Regions from separate parts of the Bacillus sp. JJ864 genome, predicted to be linked through region 4. Evidence: riboswitches for the same ligand, from Rfam matches in the RefSeq annotation. Region 4 holds a riboswitch; each other region holds the start of a gene.

Region 1 (3,112 bases), on a different contig from region 4:
GGCAATTGGAGAAAGAGGAAAACCAGTTCTGAATTTCTTCCAAGGTGTTGCAGATGCAATGTTTTATGTAACAAACCAGGTAATGAAGTTCGCGCCGTTTGGTGTGTTTGCGTTAATTGGCGTAACGGTTTCTAAGTTTGGTGTAACGTCATTAATTCCATTAGGTAAGTTAGTTATTGTTGTTTACGGAGCGATGATTTTCTTCGTTGTTGTTGTATTAGGTCTTACGGCAAAGTTATTTGGAATTAATATTTTCCAATTCTTTAAGATTTTAAAAGACGAGCTTATTTTAGCATTTTCTACAGCAAGCTCAGAGACGGTTCTACCAAAGATTATGGAAAAGATGGAGCGTTTCGGTTGTCCGAAAGCAATTACATCTTTCGTTATTCCGACAGGTTATTCATTTAACTTAGATGGTTCAACATTATATCAAGCAATTGCGGCAATTTTCTTAGCGCAAATGTATGGTATTCATTTATCTCTTACACAACAAATTACATTGCTTCTTGTATTGATGCTTACTTCAAAAGGGATTGCCGGTGTACCGGGCGTATCATTCGTTGTATTATTAGCAACGCTTCATACAGTAGGTATTCCGTCTGAAGGTTTAGCGTTTATCGCTGGTATTGACCGTATTTTAGATATGGCACGTACAGCAGTAAACGTAGTAGGTAACTCATTAGCTGCAGTTGTTATGTCTAAATGGGAAGGACAATATGACGCAGAAAAAGGACAAGCTTATTTGAAAGAGATCTCAGAGAAGCAAGTAGCTTAATTGATAGAAAGGCCTTCACGGTGCACGTGAAGGCCTTTTTCTATATAAATACAAATTAAAAACCCTTTCTTTTTAGGCGGGCGAGAGGACCTGGCCATGCATAGAAGCGGTCAGTGCCTATTTTGCGACATGCAAGGGTTAAAACAAAAGGAGAAAGCAAATAGCGGCCATGCTGTATTCTGAATAGCAGCGACTTATATGACACAATATATTGCTTCCTTTGTTTCCGTTTTGCTCGTGGTAGGAAAAGGGCTATTCGTTTCTATATGGAGGCAGATGCTTTCGTCCTCCGAAAAAGGAAAGTGATTGTTTCGATAGATATTTGTATAATATCAAAAAAATACCAACTATTTTGATAGAAATAATATTTGACATTTTCTCTTGCAGCAAGTAAAGTAAGGAAAGATTGATTTACACAAAAATATAATATGAAACCTTCTTATCAAGAGAGGCGGAGGGACTGGCCCTACGATGCCTCGGCAGCGGACTCATAATAGAGTGCTGTGCCAAATCCAGCAAGCGATATGCTTGATAGATGAGAAGAGTGTTTCTTATATGATATATAAGACCTCTTCTCTTTAGAAGAGGTCTTTTTCGCTCTTGTGAAGAATAGGTTTAGAAATAGGAGAGGATATAACTTTGGAACAAACAAAAGGAAATGCGTGGGCATTATTGCCACTTGGCATATTTTTAGCGTTATTTATTGGGTCTGGTGTAATTACAGGGGATTTTTATAAGTTACCAATTTTGGTTGCTATTTTAATTGCAGTTGCAGCTGCATTAGTAATGAACAGAAAAGAAAACTTTACAACAAAGGTTGAACGCTTTGCTAAAGGGGCTGGCAATCCAGATATCATGATTATGGTATTGATCTTTGTGTTAGCAGGTGCATTTTCTGAAACGGCAAAGGGTATGGGCGGCGTTGAAGCAACTGTAAACTTAGCTCTTTCTATTTTGCCGCAAGGGTTTTTAGTGGTTGGTTTATTTGTTATCGGTGCTTTTATTTCATTAGCAATGGGAACGTCAATGGGGACGATTGCAGCATTGGCTCCAATTGCAGTAGGGATTAGTGGAAACACGGATATTTCTATGGCGCTTGCTATGGCAACAGTTGTTGGCGGTGCGATGTTTGGCGATAACTTATCTTTTATTTCAGATACGACTATTGCAGCTGTACGTACACAAGGAACGGAAATGAAAGATAAATTTAAAACAAATTTCTTAATTGTATTACCAGCTGCTATTGTTACGTGTGTACTGTTAGTCGTTCTTACGTCAGGCACCCATTCAAATATGACGGCACATGCGTTTAATTGGGTGAAAATTTTACCGTACGCTGGAGTATTAATTACAGCACTACTTGGATGTAACGTACTAGTTGTATTAACTGGGGGAACAGTGCTAGCGGGTATTATTGGGATGGTAGACGGAAGCTATACACTAGCAAGCTTCTTTAAAAGTGTTACAGTAGGAATTAATGGTATGATGGAGCTTGTATTATTAGCAATTTTAATCGGTGGAATGGTTGAAATTATTCAATATAACGGTGGTATTCATTATTTAATGAATGTGCTAACGCGTAATATTCGTTCGAAAAAAGGTGCAGAATTTGGAATTGCTGGTCTTGTAAGTATGACAAATATGTGCACAGCAAATAATACGATTTCTATTATTTTCACAGGTCCACTAGCAAAGAATGTTGCAGACCAATATAATATTGATCCGAAAAAATCTGCGAGCTTGTTAGACTTATTCTCATGTAGCGTACAAGGATTAATCCCATACGGTGCGCAAATGTTAACGGCGGCAGGATTTGCTTCACTTTCACCAATTGAATTATTACCGTACTCATTTTATCCAATGTTAGTTGCGGTTTGCGGTATTATCTCAATTATAATTAATTTCCCGCGTCTCTCGCCTAAAGCTGAGAAAAAGGAATATCAAAAAACAGCATAATGAACAAAAGAGGATGTCTTATAGAAGGCATCCTCTTTTGTTTTGGATATCACAACGATAGAACTCCATTTTAATTTTTCAACATATAAGTCGCTGCTAGGGCTGGCCAGATGCTCTCGACCGCTTAAAAAGAAAAAGGGTTCTTATGTCGATTTTTTAATTTGTATTTATATAGGTCTGATAATAAATAGGACTTAAGTCTGAGAGAAAAACGGTTCTTAAGCTCGTTATAGAAAAACGAAAAGATAGGTAAGATAAGAGTATCAAAACGAAGGGAGGCAAGCACAAGATGAAACAATTTTTAGCGTTTATGGCAGCCGGTATTTTGGCTTTAATTGCTCTTGGAAGTCTTGCTGGTATTGTAGGATTAGCAATTGGAGC
Region 2 (3,112 bases), on a different contig from region 4:
TTTTAGTTATGCACCAAAGTTTTTAGGTATTGATGAAAAAGATAGAGAGGTATTATCATTTATTGAAGGAGAAGCTGGTAATTATCCTTTAAAAGAATACATGTGGTCTAATGATGTTTTAAAAGAAATAGCGAAGATGCTCCGTCTTTACCATGATGCTGTGAGTGACTTTCCGTTATCAGATGATTGGAAACCAATGGATAATACTCCAAATAAAATAGAGGTTGTATGCCACAATGATTTTGCAATATACAACATTATTTTTAATCACGAAAAACCAGTAGGTATTATTGATTTTGATGTTGCTGGTCCTGGTCCAAGACTTTGGGACATAGCCTATACTCTTTACACTTGTGTCCCCTTAAGTAGAGTTTATCATACTGAAACCGGTGAGGCAGTTTATTATAATTTATTACAGCATGCCGACCGAATAAAACAAAGAGTTAAATTGTTTTTTGAATCCTACGGTGAGGGTATGGAAGAAGATTATTTGGAGATGGTATTGCTACGATTAGAAGGGTTATGTAAATACATGAAAAGAAAAGCCAAAGAAGGCGATATAAATTTCCAAAAAATGATAGACGAAGGACACCTTGAACATTATCAAAATGATATTAAATTCATTCGTGAACATGGAAAAGAGTGGATTTAATGAAATAAGTCTTATACAAAAATAAAGCTCAGAGTCCTATAGGGACTTTGAGCTTTTTGGCGTGTTATTTAGCTCGTTATTTTAGATTTTCTCCACAATAACTGAACTACTTAGATTCATACGTGCTTACTGCATGTAAAAGCCAGATTGAGCGTGCTTTCCATCAGTGGGGGATGAAGAAAACCCTCCACTGATGGAAGTTTCACTTTATTGTTGGGCATTTTTTATTCTTGAGCTAAAACTTCCGCAGTACTATCACACTGTTGCAAAGCATGTTGAACAGCTTGTAAAGATTGTTCAATACGTTGACGATTATCTGATTTCTCAACTGTTTGTAAGGCGTTTTGTAAACAGTCCTTTGCTTCGTGTAAAGCTTGGCAAGAATCTTGAACGTGACCGCGTGCATTTTTTTGCATGACTGCACCTCCTTTGGTCTTATACATTTGTAGTATGAGCAAAACGATATAAAATATCATAGCATTCAAAAAAATAAATCCTGATTATTCTTATAAGAATTGACTTTTTGGATTGCACTCATTATAGTAAGAGATAAAGTGAATATTTTCTTATCCAGAGAGGTGGAGGGACTGGCCCGATGAAACCCAGCAACCGCAATGCAGGTGCTAATTCCAGCAGAACAGTTTTGTTCTGACAGATAAGAAGGAAGAGATATATACCGCTTCTTCTTATCGAAGAGGTTTTTTTATTGCAAAAAAACCGATAATGAAAAATGGACAACGAGAAAAAAGGAGCGAGCATACTATGACACTTGAGAAATATATTACACTACGTAATGCAATTTATAATTATATAGAAGAGAAGGAAGAGCCGATTACATTATTGGATATTCAACAACATATTACTACTGAACATGAAGGGAAATTTGCGAAGAAGATGCTGCAGCAATTTTATTTATTGCGACTGCTAGATGAACTAAAATTAGATGGAAAAATTACTTTAGCAGAGCAACATAAATGTATAGATGATAAGGGAATTTACTACATAGTAAAATAACAAAAAGGGAGTTACGCTCCCTTTTTTATAGTGGTATTTATTTGAAAATTCATTCTATTTGATAAGCGTTATGTAGATAAAAAGACTGTGCTATGCAGTCTTTTTATAAGGAAATGGTGCTGAGTGTGTAGTGTTAAAAAATTAAATGTGCCCCAAAAGATGGGCGTTCTCGGCTAAAAAATAAAAAAGACACCATCGCCGAATAGGTGTCAGTCGTTTTGTCGAAGAGGTTTGCCCTTTGACATGTATTAGAATATCATGTGAGTGCAAAAAAAGTCAAAAGGGAATTAAAGGAAAGTGCTGTTTGCGATGAACATATTAATTGTATATGCCCATCCAAACCCTTCTAGCTTCAATGCTGCAATTTTGAAACATGTGAAAATAGGATTGAAAGAGATGAAATATTCTGTAACTGTTCTTGGTTTGTATAAAGAATACTTTAGCTCTGTGCTGACGTTTGATGAGGCAAAAAAGAGAGGAATGGTTATAAAAAATGTATGAAAAGGCAACGGGATTATGGAAAATAGAGAATTAATTTACAAAATTATGAGTGTATGTAAAAGAGAAGATGATTTATTTTGTTCTTATCTTAAGTGTTTATCTGATATAAAGGAGAAAAGCGAGCAATTTTCTAAAGTCAAACAAGAAGTGCGAGAAGAGTATCTTATAAAAGGCATTTGTGAAAGAGAAGTGGATATTTTAGTAGAGCAAAGTGAACAAGTTGCAGATTTGTATGTACCTAAGTTTCTCCGATGGGAATTTTTACGAGAAAATGTCCATTATATAGAAGATATCTGTTCTATGGTATTTCAATTAAAACCGTTATGTCTTTCAGAAGAACAATGGAAATATGTAATTACAATTATTGAGAAAGAGCTGTCATGAGACAGCTCTTTTCGTAACAAAAATTTAGGGATTTAAACTTAATTAGAGGACTCTTTCTGTAAATATTCAGCAATTTGTAAATACATATTGCTATATGCGGATTGTATTTCTCCATTATGATTCGCATTGGAAGAAAAGTGAACGATAACCATATGTGCAGTTGGATCGATATATAATCGTTGTCCATAACTGCCTAGTACTTCAAATGCATTATGTTCATTATGGGAGATCCACCACTGATTATGATAAGAATATTCCTCACCATCGCCGACTGGAAGTTCGTATTTTTGTAAATGTTTAATTTCTTCAATAATAGAAGAAGAAATAATTTGTTTTCCGTCGTATACACCATTGTCGACAATCATTTCCCCGAATCTTGCCATGTCTCGAGCTGTGGTATTTAATCCTGCACTCGCTTGTTCCACTCTTGTTTCATCAACAACGTAATATGCATTTTCTTCTGCGCCAATTGGTGACCAAATCCGTTCACTTACTAGATCTGCGAGTGATTTTCCTGTTACGGTACGAAGGATCCATGCTAGTGTTTCAGCAGAACCGTTA
Region 3 (3,112 bases), on a different contig from region 4:
TAATGTGCGGTACGTGTCAGCTTGCAAAAAAAATGCTAACGGTTGTTGAGGCAGCGTTGCCTCACTTAGAAATTGGAATGCTAAATGTAAATTATGCACCGCATTTTGCGCGGGAGTATCAAATTGAAAGTGTTCCGTGTTTACTTATATTTGAGAAGAACCAAATTGTAAAGAAAATATATGCATTTCAATCTGTGGAATATTTATATATGGAATTACAATAGGCGGCAAAAAATTTGCCGCCTCGACATATTTCTTGGGAAATAGTAAGAAATAAATGGTTTTTCGTACAGCTTTTGTCGAGAGAATGATACAGGAGAGCGCGTGATAAAAATGGAATGGTAATATGTAAAACGTGATATGGGGAGTGTGATAAGGATGAAATTGTATTCACTGCTTCAATCATTTGTAACATATGCCAATACGCAATATCACTTAGAACCACTATTACCACAATTCGAAAAGGTTGTTTGTTTTATTTTCCAAGATGAATGTTATTCATTGAATATTTCAAGAGAGAAAATTGAACTTATAAATGGTGCGGTGGGAACAGAAGAGCTTGTTTGTTTTCAAGAAACAGATTTGCGGTTGTTGATTACAGGACAAGTTCGCTTGCAGTCATTATTGCGCCGAAATGCGATTACATATAGAGGGACATATCGAACGATGTTATTATTAGAATCTGTATTTCATATTTGCAAACCGTTAAGGGTAGGTGCTTAACTTTCAGAAAGTTTATTTTTTGCTAAAAATTTCTGTTGACATCTATTTCATGCGTTGATACAATTCAAAACATAAAATAACGAAAACTTCATAACGATAAAATCAGACGAAATTTATATCTGATTTTCTCTTATCAAGAGAGGTGGAGGGACTGTGCCCTATGAAGCCCGGCAACCGTCAACTTATGTTGAAATGGTGCCAATTCCTGCAAAGCGAATGCTTTGAGAGATGAGAGGAAAGGATAATAGTAATTTATGTATATAAACCTTTCTGCTCATTTTAAAGCAGAAAGGTTTTTTTGTTGTTTCGGTGTAGGAGGACGCTTGAACAACAAAACGTTTTTATAGTAATAGCGGCAAGCCGCTTACGCTTTTTATAATCCAGCTTCAGCGGCTAGAATGGTCGGTGGCTTCGCTTCTTCCTACGAGGAAAAAAAACGCCTCTACGTCAGAAGCTCCATCCCCCTTCCATTCTGGGCAAGCCGCATACGCTTTTTAATTAAAAAGGGGTGACATCTATGATCATTTTAGAAAATGTAAAGAAAATATATCGCTCTAAACACGGTGATGTTACCGCTGTGGATGATGCGAATTTACAAATAGAAAAAGGCGAGATTTTCGGGGTTATCGGCTATAGCGGTGCCGGAAAGAGTTCGTTAATTCGTTTGTTTAATCAATTGGAGAAGCCAACGTCTGGAAAGATTACGATTGGAGAGCGTGTGATTTCGGCAATTACAGGTAAAGAACTTCGAGAAGCACGTCAAGAAATTGGAATGATTTTTCAGCACTTCAACTTACTTTGGTCACGAACTGTTCGTGAAAATATTGCTTTCCCGCTTGAAATTGCTGGGGTGACAAAAGAGAAACGAAGTCAGCGTGTAGATGAATTAATTCGTCTTGTTGGTTTAGATGGACGAGGAGATGCGTATCCATCTCAGCTAAGTGGTGGACAAAAGCAGCGCGTCGGTATTGCGAGAGCGTTAGCAAATAATCCGAAAGTATTATTGTGTGATGAAGCAACGTCAGCATTAGATCCAGAAACGACAGATCAAATTTTAGATTTGCTTCTCGATATTAATAAGCGTCTTGGGTTAACGATTGTACTCATTACGCATGAAATGCATGTTATTCAAAAAATTTGTAACCGCGTTGCTGTTATGGAAAAAGGAAAGATTGTTGAAAGCGGCAGCGTGTTGGATGTATTTCGTAATCCGCAGCAAGATATTACAAAGCGCTTTGTTAAGCAAATAACAGATTCTGAAGATGCAGATGAAACAATTGAGCATTTAGCAGAGAAATACCCAGAAGGGAAGGTCGTGAAACTGCAATTTATTGGTGAAGCAGTAGAAAGACCAGTTTTACAGGATTTAATGAAGCAAGATGGAGTGGAAGTGAGCATTCTGCAAGGGAATATTGCACAAACGACAAACGGGGCGTATGGAAGCTTAATTGTTCACTTAAATGGCGATGAAGATGTGGTTGCAAAAGCAGTTGCAACGATTCAACAAGAGCAAGTCGAGCTGGAGGTGATTGCACATGGATAATCTGCTTCAAAATGTCGATTGGGATACAATGCTAGAAGCTACTAGAGAAACGTTATATATGACGACAGTTGCCACACTGGCAACATTTGTATTGGGTCTTATTCTTGGATTATTACTGTTTCTTACAGGAAAAGATAATTTATGGGAGAACAAACCGGTCAATGTTGTAATTGGTACGTTTGTAAATATTTTTCGTTCTATCCCGTTCATCATTTTAATTATTTTACTCATTCCATTTACAAAGTTTCTTCTAAATACCATTCTTGGAGCAAGTGCTGCACTGCCAGCATTAATTGTTGGAGCAGCGCCGTTTTATGCGAGAATGGTTGAAATTGCGCTTCGTGAAATTGATAAAGGTGTCATTGAAGCATCGAAAGCGATGGGGGCAAAGACAAGTACAATCATTTTAAAAGTATTAATACCAGAAGCTTTGCCGGCGCTTGTTTCAGGCATCACTGTAACGGCAATTGCACTTGTCGGTTATACGGCAATGGCTGGAGTGGTTGGTGCAGGCGGCCTTGGTACACTTGCTTATTTAGAGGGGTTCCAGCGTAACAATAGCGATGTAACTTTTATGGCAACAATTCTTGTGCTTGTTATCGTATTTATTATTCAAGTGCTTGGTGACTTCTTTACGAAGCGGCTTGATAAAAGATAAAGAAGAGTTTTCGTCTCAGACGAAGACTTTCTATAAAATTACTATTTTGAATATTGTGAAAAGGAAGGGTGTCATAACATGAAAAAGGTATTATTTTCAGCACTTATTGCTGTATTTGTATTTGCATTAGCTGCTTGTGGTAGCAGCGAAAAAGATAAGAAAACAATTGTAGTGGGTGCTTCTAACGT
Region 4 (3,112 bases):
TCTTGTAAACTTGTAGGTAATAGAGAAAAAATTTTCCCTACACCTTCTTGAATAGAAAGTTCTTGTGATAAAATTTGTTGTTTAATTGTTTCTGCCTCAAGTGGTGCAAATTTTTGTATAATGGCAACAATATTATCGTTATTTGTAATTGTGCCATCGAAATCACAAAAAATTTGCATGCTCATGCTTGCACCTCTTTAGCTGGATTGCCCCATAAGCGCAAAGCAGCTTGTAAATAAGAATCCTCACTCTTATGAAGCGGCGTGTTGGTTAACGCTGCATCGATAGCAGCTCGAAATGCTTTTCCGCCCCCCTGTGCTCCGGATGGATGTCCGTGAATACCGCCGCCAGCATTAATGACACATTCCGCACCGAAGTCACGAATGAGAAGTGGAACAAGTCCTGGATGAATGCCAGCAGATGGAACAGGAAAGCTCCGCTTAAACGGTTCATTTTCATCTGTAAGTGCTTTGGCTAAATAAAGTGCTTCTTCTTGTTTTAAAGCGACATTTCCATACGGTGATGGAAATAGCGAGAAATCTGCACCAGCATAGCGAAGAAGCTTGCCAAGTAATAAAGAAGAAGAAAATCCATATAATTTAGATGCTATGTAAGTTCCGCTTACTGCTGGATGTGCCATAATTGGGATAGAAATATCATTGTCTTCCGCTAAAGCTTGCAACACATCAAGTCCATATGCGAATACATTGAAAAGTAATAGATCAGCTCCAGCAGCAACGGCTTGTTTTGCCTTTTCTTTTAAATCATAAGTCCGTCCTGAAAGATTAACGGCATATAACGTTTTATGCCCGTATGTTTCATAAACAGATTGCAATACTTCTTTTCCGGTGTGAATGCGTTCTGACAGTGGTGTTAACGGATTATCAAATAAAATTTCATCATCTTTTACAATGTCGACACCGCCGCTTGCTTGATCGCGAAGTTGTGTTTTTAAATAACCGATATTTCGGCCGATCATTCCTTTGAAAATACTCATGAGAAGAGGGCGATTGTGAACATTCAAATTGTTTCGTATTTCATCGATACCGAATTTAGGACCAGGGAAGACCTTTTTAATATCATCAGAAAATGCTAAATCAATTAATTTAATTTCTCCATCCAAGGATAATTTTCCGAAAACAGTTGTGAATATTGCTGGTAAGTCATTGGTGAAGTTAGCGGATGGATAATGAATTTTAATAAGTCCGCGTGTTACTTTTTTATCAAGATATATGTTTGTTGTTTCATCTTCTTCTAATTTTTCTACGCTAACGACTGAACCTTTATGTCGTTTTAATTGTTCTTGTAATAAGTGGGGTAAGTGTGTCCACGAACCAATTGTTAAACCAAGGGCAATTTGCTCTGCTTTTTGACTTAAATGATGAGAATCATCATGAATGAAGTATGTTGCTGTTATTCCGCTCATTTTCATAACCTCCTAGTTAAATAAAAAAACCTCTCAGCTAAGGAGAGGTTTTTTTACAACCAGCTCCTTATCTGTCAGCATAACGCTGCGAGAATTAGCACCGTGCCTACATAAAGTAGATCGGTTGCCGGGTTTCATTGGGCTCGTCCCTCCACCAGCTCTTGATAAGAAGTATTTGGAAATGTTTAAAATTTTTGATAACTGAATTTTGACAGAGAATTTTTATGTTGTCAATGTTTTTTTGAAAATTTTTAACTCGGCAATTCTCTGAACCGCTTCTTGAAGACGTTCCTCTGAATGTAATAAGCCAACACGAACATAGCCTTCTCCGTGTTGACCAAAGCCGATGCCTGGAGCGACAGCAACGTGTGCCTGGTTTAATAGTACATCAGCAAATTGCTCTGACGTATAGCCATCTGGAACGGGAAGCCAAGCAAAAAAAGAACCTTTTGGTGAGGTGACATTCCAGCCGATAGAACGACAAGCAGTAATGAAAGCATTTCTTCGAGATTCATAGCGTTCTACGAGTTCATCGACACAAGTTTGCGGACTTAATAACGCTTTTTGAGCAGCTTCTTGTACGGCACCAAAAATACTAACATACATATGATCTTGTAATACGTTAATCGTTTCAATAACACTTTCATTCCCAACGGCAAACGCGATGCGCCATCCTGCCATATTATACGTTTTTGACAACGTATAAATTTCAATGCCAACATTTTTTGCTCCATCGATTTGTAAGAAACTAATCGGCTTTTTAGCGTCAAAACCAATCGCCCCATACGCGAAATCATGACAGACTAAAATGTTATGTTCGTTTGCAAACGATACAGTTTCCTCAAAGAATTTTGTTGTTGCAACGGCTCCAGTTGGATTGTTCGGATAGTTTAAAAACATTAATTTTGCTTGTTCAGCAGTTTGCGCATCAATCTTTGTATAATCAGGTAAAAATTGATTTTCTGATAGCAGTGGCATTGTAGCAATCTTTGTTTTTGCTAAGGCTATCCCTGACAAATAATCTGGATAACCTGGATCGGGAACAAGAACTGTATCACCTGGATTCGTAAAACAAAGAGGTAATTCAACTAAGCCAGCTTTTCCGCCAAATAGAACAGCTACTTCTGTTTTCGAGTTTAATTGTACACCGTATTCACGCTCATAAAATGTAGCGACAGCCTCTTTTAAACTTTCATGTCCTCGAAATGGCGGATATTTATGATGAATAGGATGTTCTGCTGCACGTTGTAATGCTGTTATGACGTGCGCTGGTGTTGGCTGATCTGGATTTCCTTGTCCTAAGTTAATAACATCATGACCAGCTTGCATTACTCCATTTACTTTTGCGACAAGAGAAGCAAAAAATTGTGTTGGTAATGATGTTAATATCTCGGAAGGTTGAAAATGTTTCATACTTTCCACCTCTTTTGAAAGTTGTTACAATTATAGTGACAAATAATATAATCTTTCCAACTTTTTGTAAAGAAAAAAATAAAAAGGAAGAAGGAAAAGAGTAATGAAAATTGCTTGTGTACAAATGAATATCGCTTTTGGTAATGTTGAAAAAAATATAGAACATGCTGAAAAAAAAATAAGCGAGGCGATGAAGGGAAATCCGGATGTTATTGTATTGCCAGAGTTATGGACAACAGGTTATGATTTAGAGCGTCTTCCTGATATTGCTGA

The links. Region 4 has a riboswitch for S-adenosylmethionine ahead of mtnW (2,3-diketo-5-methylthiopentyl-1-phosphate enolase). Riboswitches for the same ligand answer to the same signal wherever they lie in the genome.
Region 1: it holds a riboswitch for S-adenosylmethionine, as region 4 does, so the genes downstream of both, V7024_RS19080 (Na+/H+ antiporter NhaC family protein) here and mtnW (2,3-diketo-5-methylthiopentyl-1-phosphate enolase) in region 4, are expected to answer to the same signal.
Region 2: it holds a riboswitch for S-adenosylmethionine, as region 4 does, so the genes downstream of both, V7024_RS22700 (hypothetical protein) here and mtnW (2,3-diketo-5-methylthiopentyl-1-phosphate enolase) in region 4, are expected to answer to the same signal.
Region 3: it holds a riboswitch for S-adenosylmethionine, as region 4 does, so the genes downstream of both, V7024_RS03215 (methionine ABC transporter ATP-binding protein) here and mtnW (2,3-diketo-5-methylthiopentyl-1-phosphate enolase) in region 4, are expected to answer to the same signal.

What each region holds. Positions count from the first base shown of each region.
Region 1 is NZ_JBALLY010000135.1:12,661-15,772, reverse strand. Features, by position in the region: gene gltP (glutamate/aspartate:proton symporter GltP) at 1-775, shown strand, start outside; SAM riboswitch class I at 1,212-1,317, shown strand; gene V7024_RS19080 (Na+/H+ antiporter NhaC family protein) at 1,415-2,731, shown strand; gene V7024_RS19075 (flagellar basal body rod protein) at 3,021-3,112, shown strand, end outside.
Region 2 is NZ_JBALLY010000201.1:4,986-8,097, forward strand. Features, by position in the region: gene V7024_RS22690 (phosphotransferase) at 1-652, shown strand, start outside; gene V7024_RS22695 (hypothetical protein) at 877-1,068, opposite strand; SAM riboswitch class I at 1,216-1,314, shown strand; gene V7024_RS22700 (hypothetical protein) at 1,415-1,666, shown strand; partial or broken gene V7024_RS22705 (NAD(P)H-dependent oxidoreductase) at 1,976-2,143, shown strand; gene V7024_RS22710 (group-specific protein) at 2,183-2,551, shown strand; gene V7024_RS22715 (serine hydrolase domain-containing protein) at 2,590-3,112, opposite strand, start outside.
Region 3 is NZ_JBALLY010000014.1:63,694-66,805, reverse strand. Features, by position in the region: gene V7024_RS03225 (thioredoxin family protein) at 1-224, shown strand, start outside; gene V7024_RS03220 (hypothetical protein) at 379-723, shown strand; SAM riboswitch class I at 851-958, shown strand; gene V7024_RS03215 (methionine ABC transporter ATP-binding protein) at 1,241-2,266, shown strand; gene V7024_RS03210 (methionine ABC transporter permease) at 2,259-2,924, shown strand; gene metQ (methionine ABC transporter substrate-binding lipoprotein MetQ) at 3,003-3,112, shown strand, end outside.
Region 4 is NZ_JBALLY010000001.1:17,475-20,586, reverse strand. Features, by position in the region: gene V7024_RS00130 (2-hydroxy-3-keto-5-methylthiopentenyl-1-phosphate phosphatase) at 1-185, opposite strand, end outside; gene mtnW (2,3-diketo-5-methylthiopentyl-1-phosphate enolase) at 182-1,426, opposite strand; SAM riboswitch class I at 1,491-1,597, opposite strand; gene V7024_RS00120 (pyridoxal phosphate-dependent aminotransferase) at 1,649-2,839, opposite strand; partial or broken gene V7024_RS00115 (carbon-nitrogen family hydrolase) at 2,854-3,112, shown strand, end outside.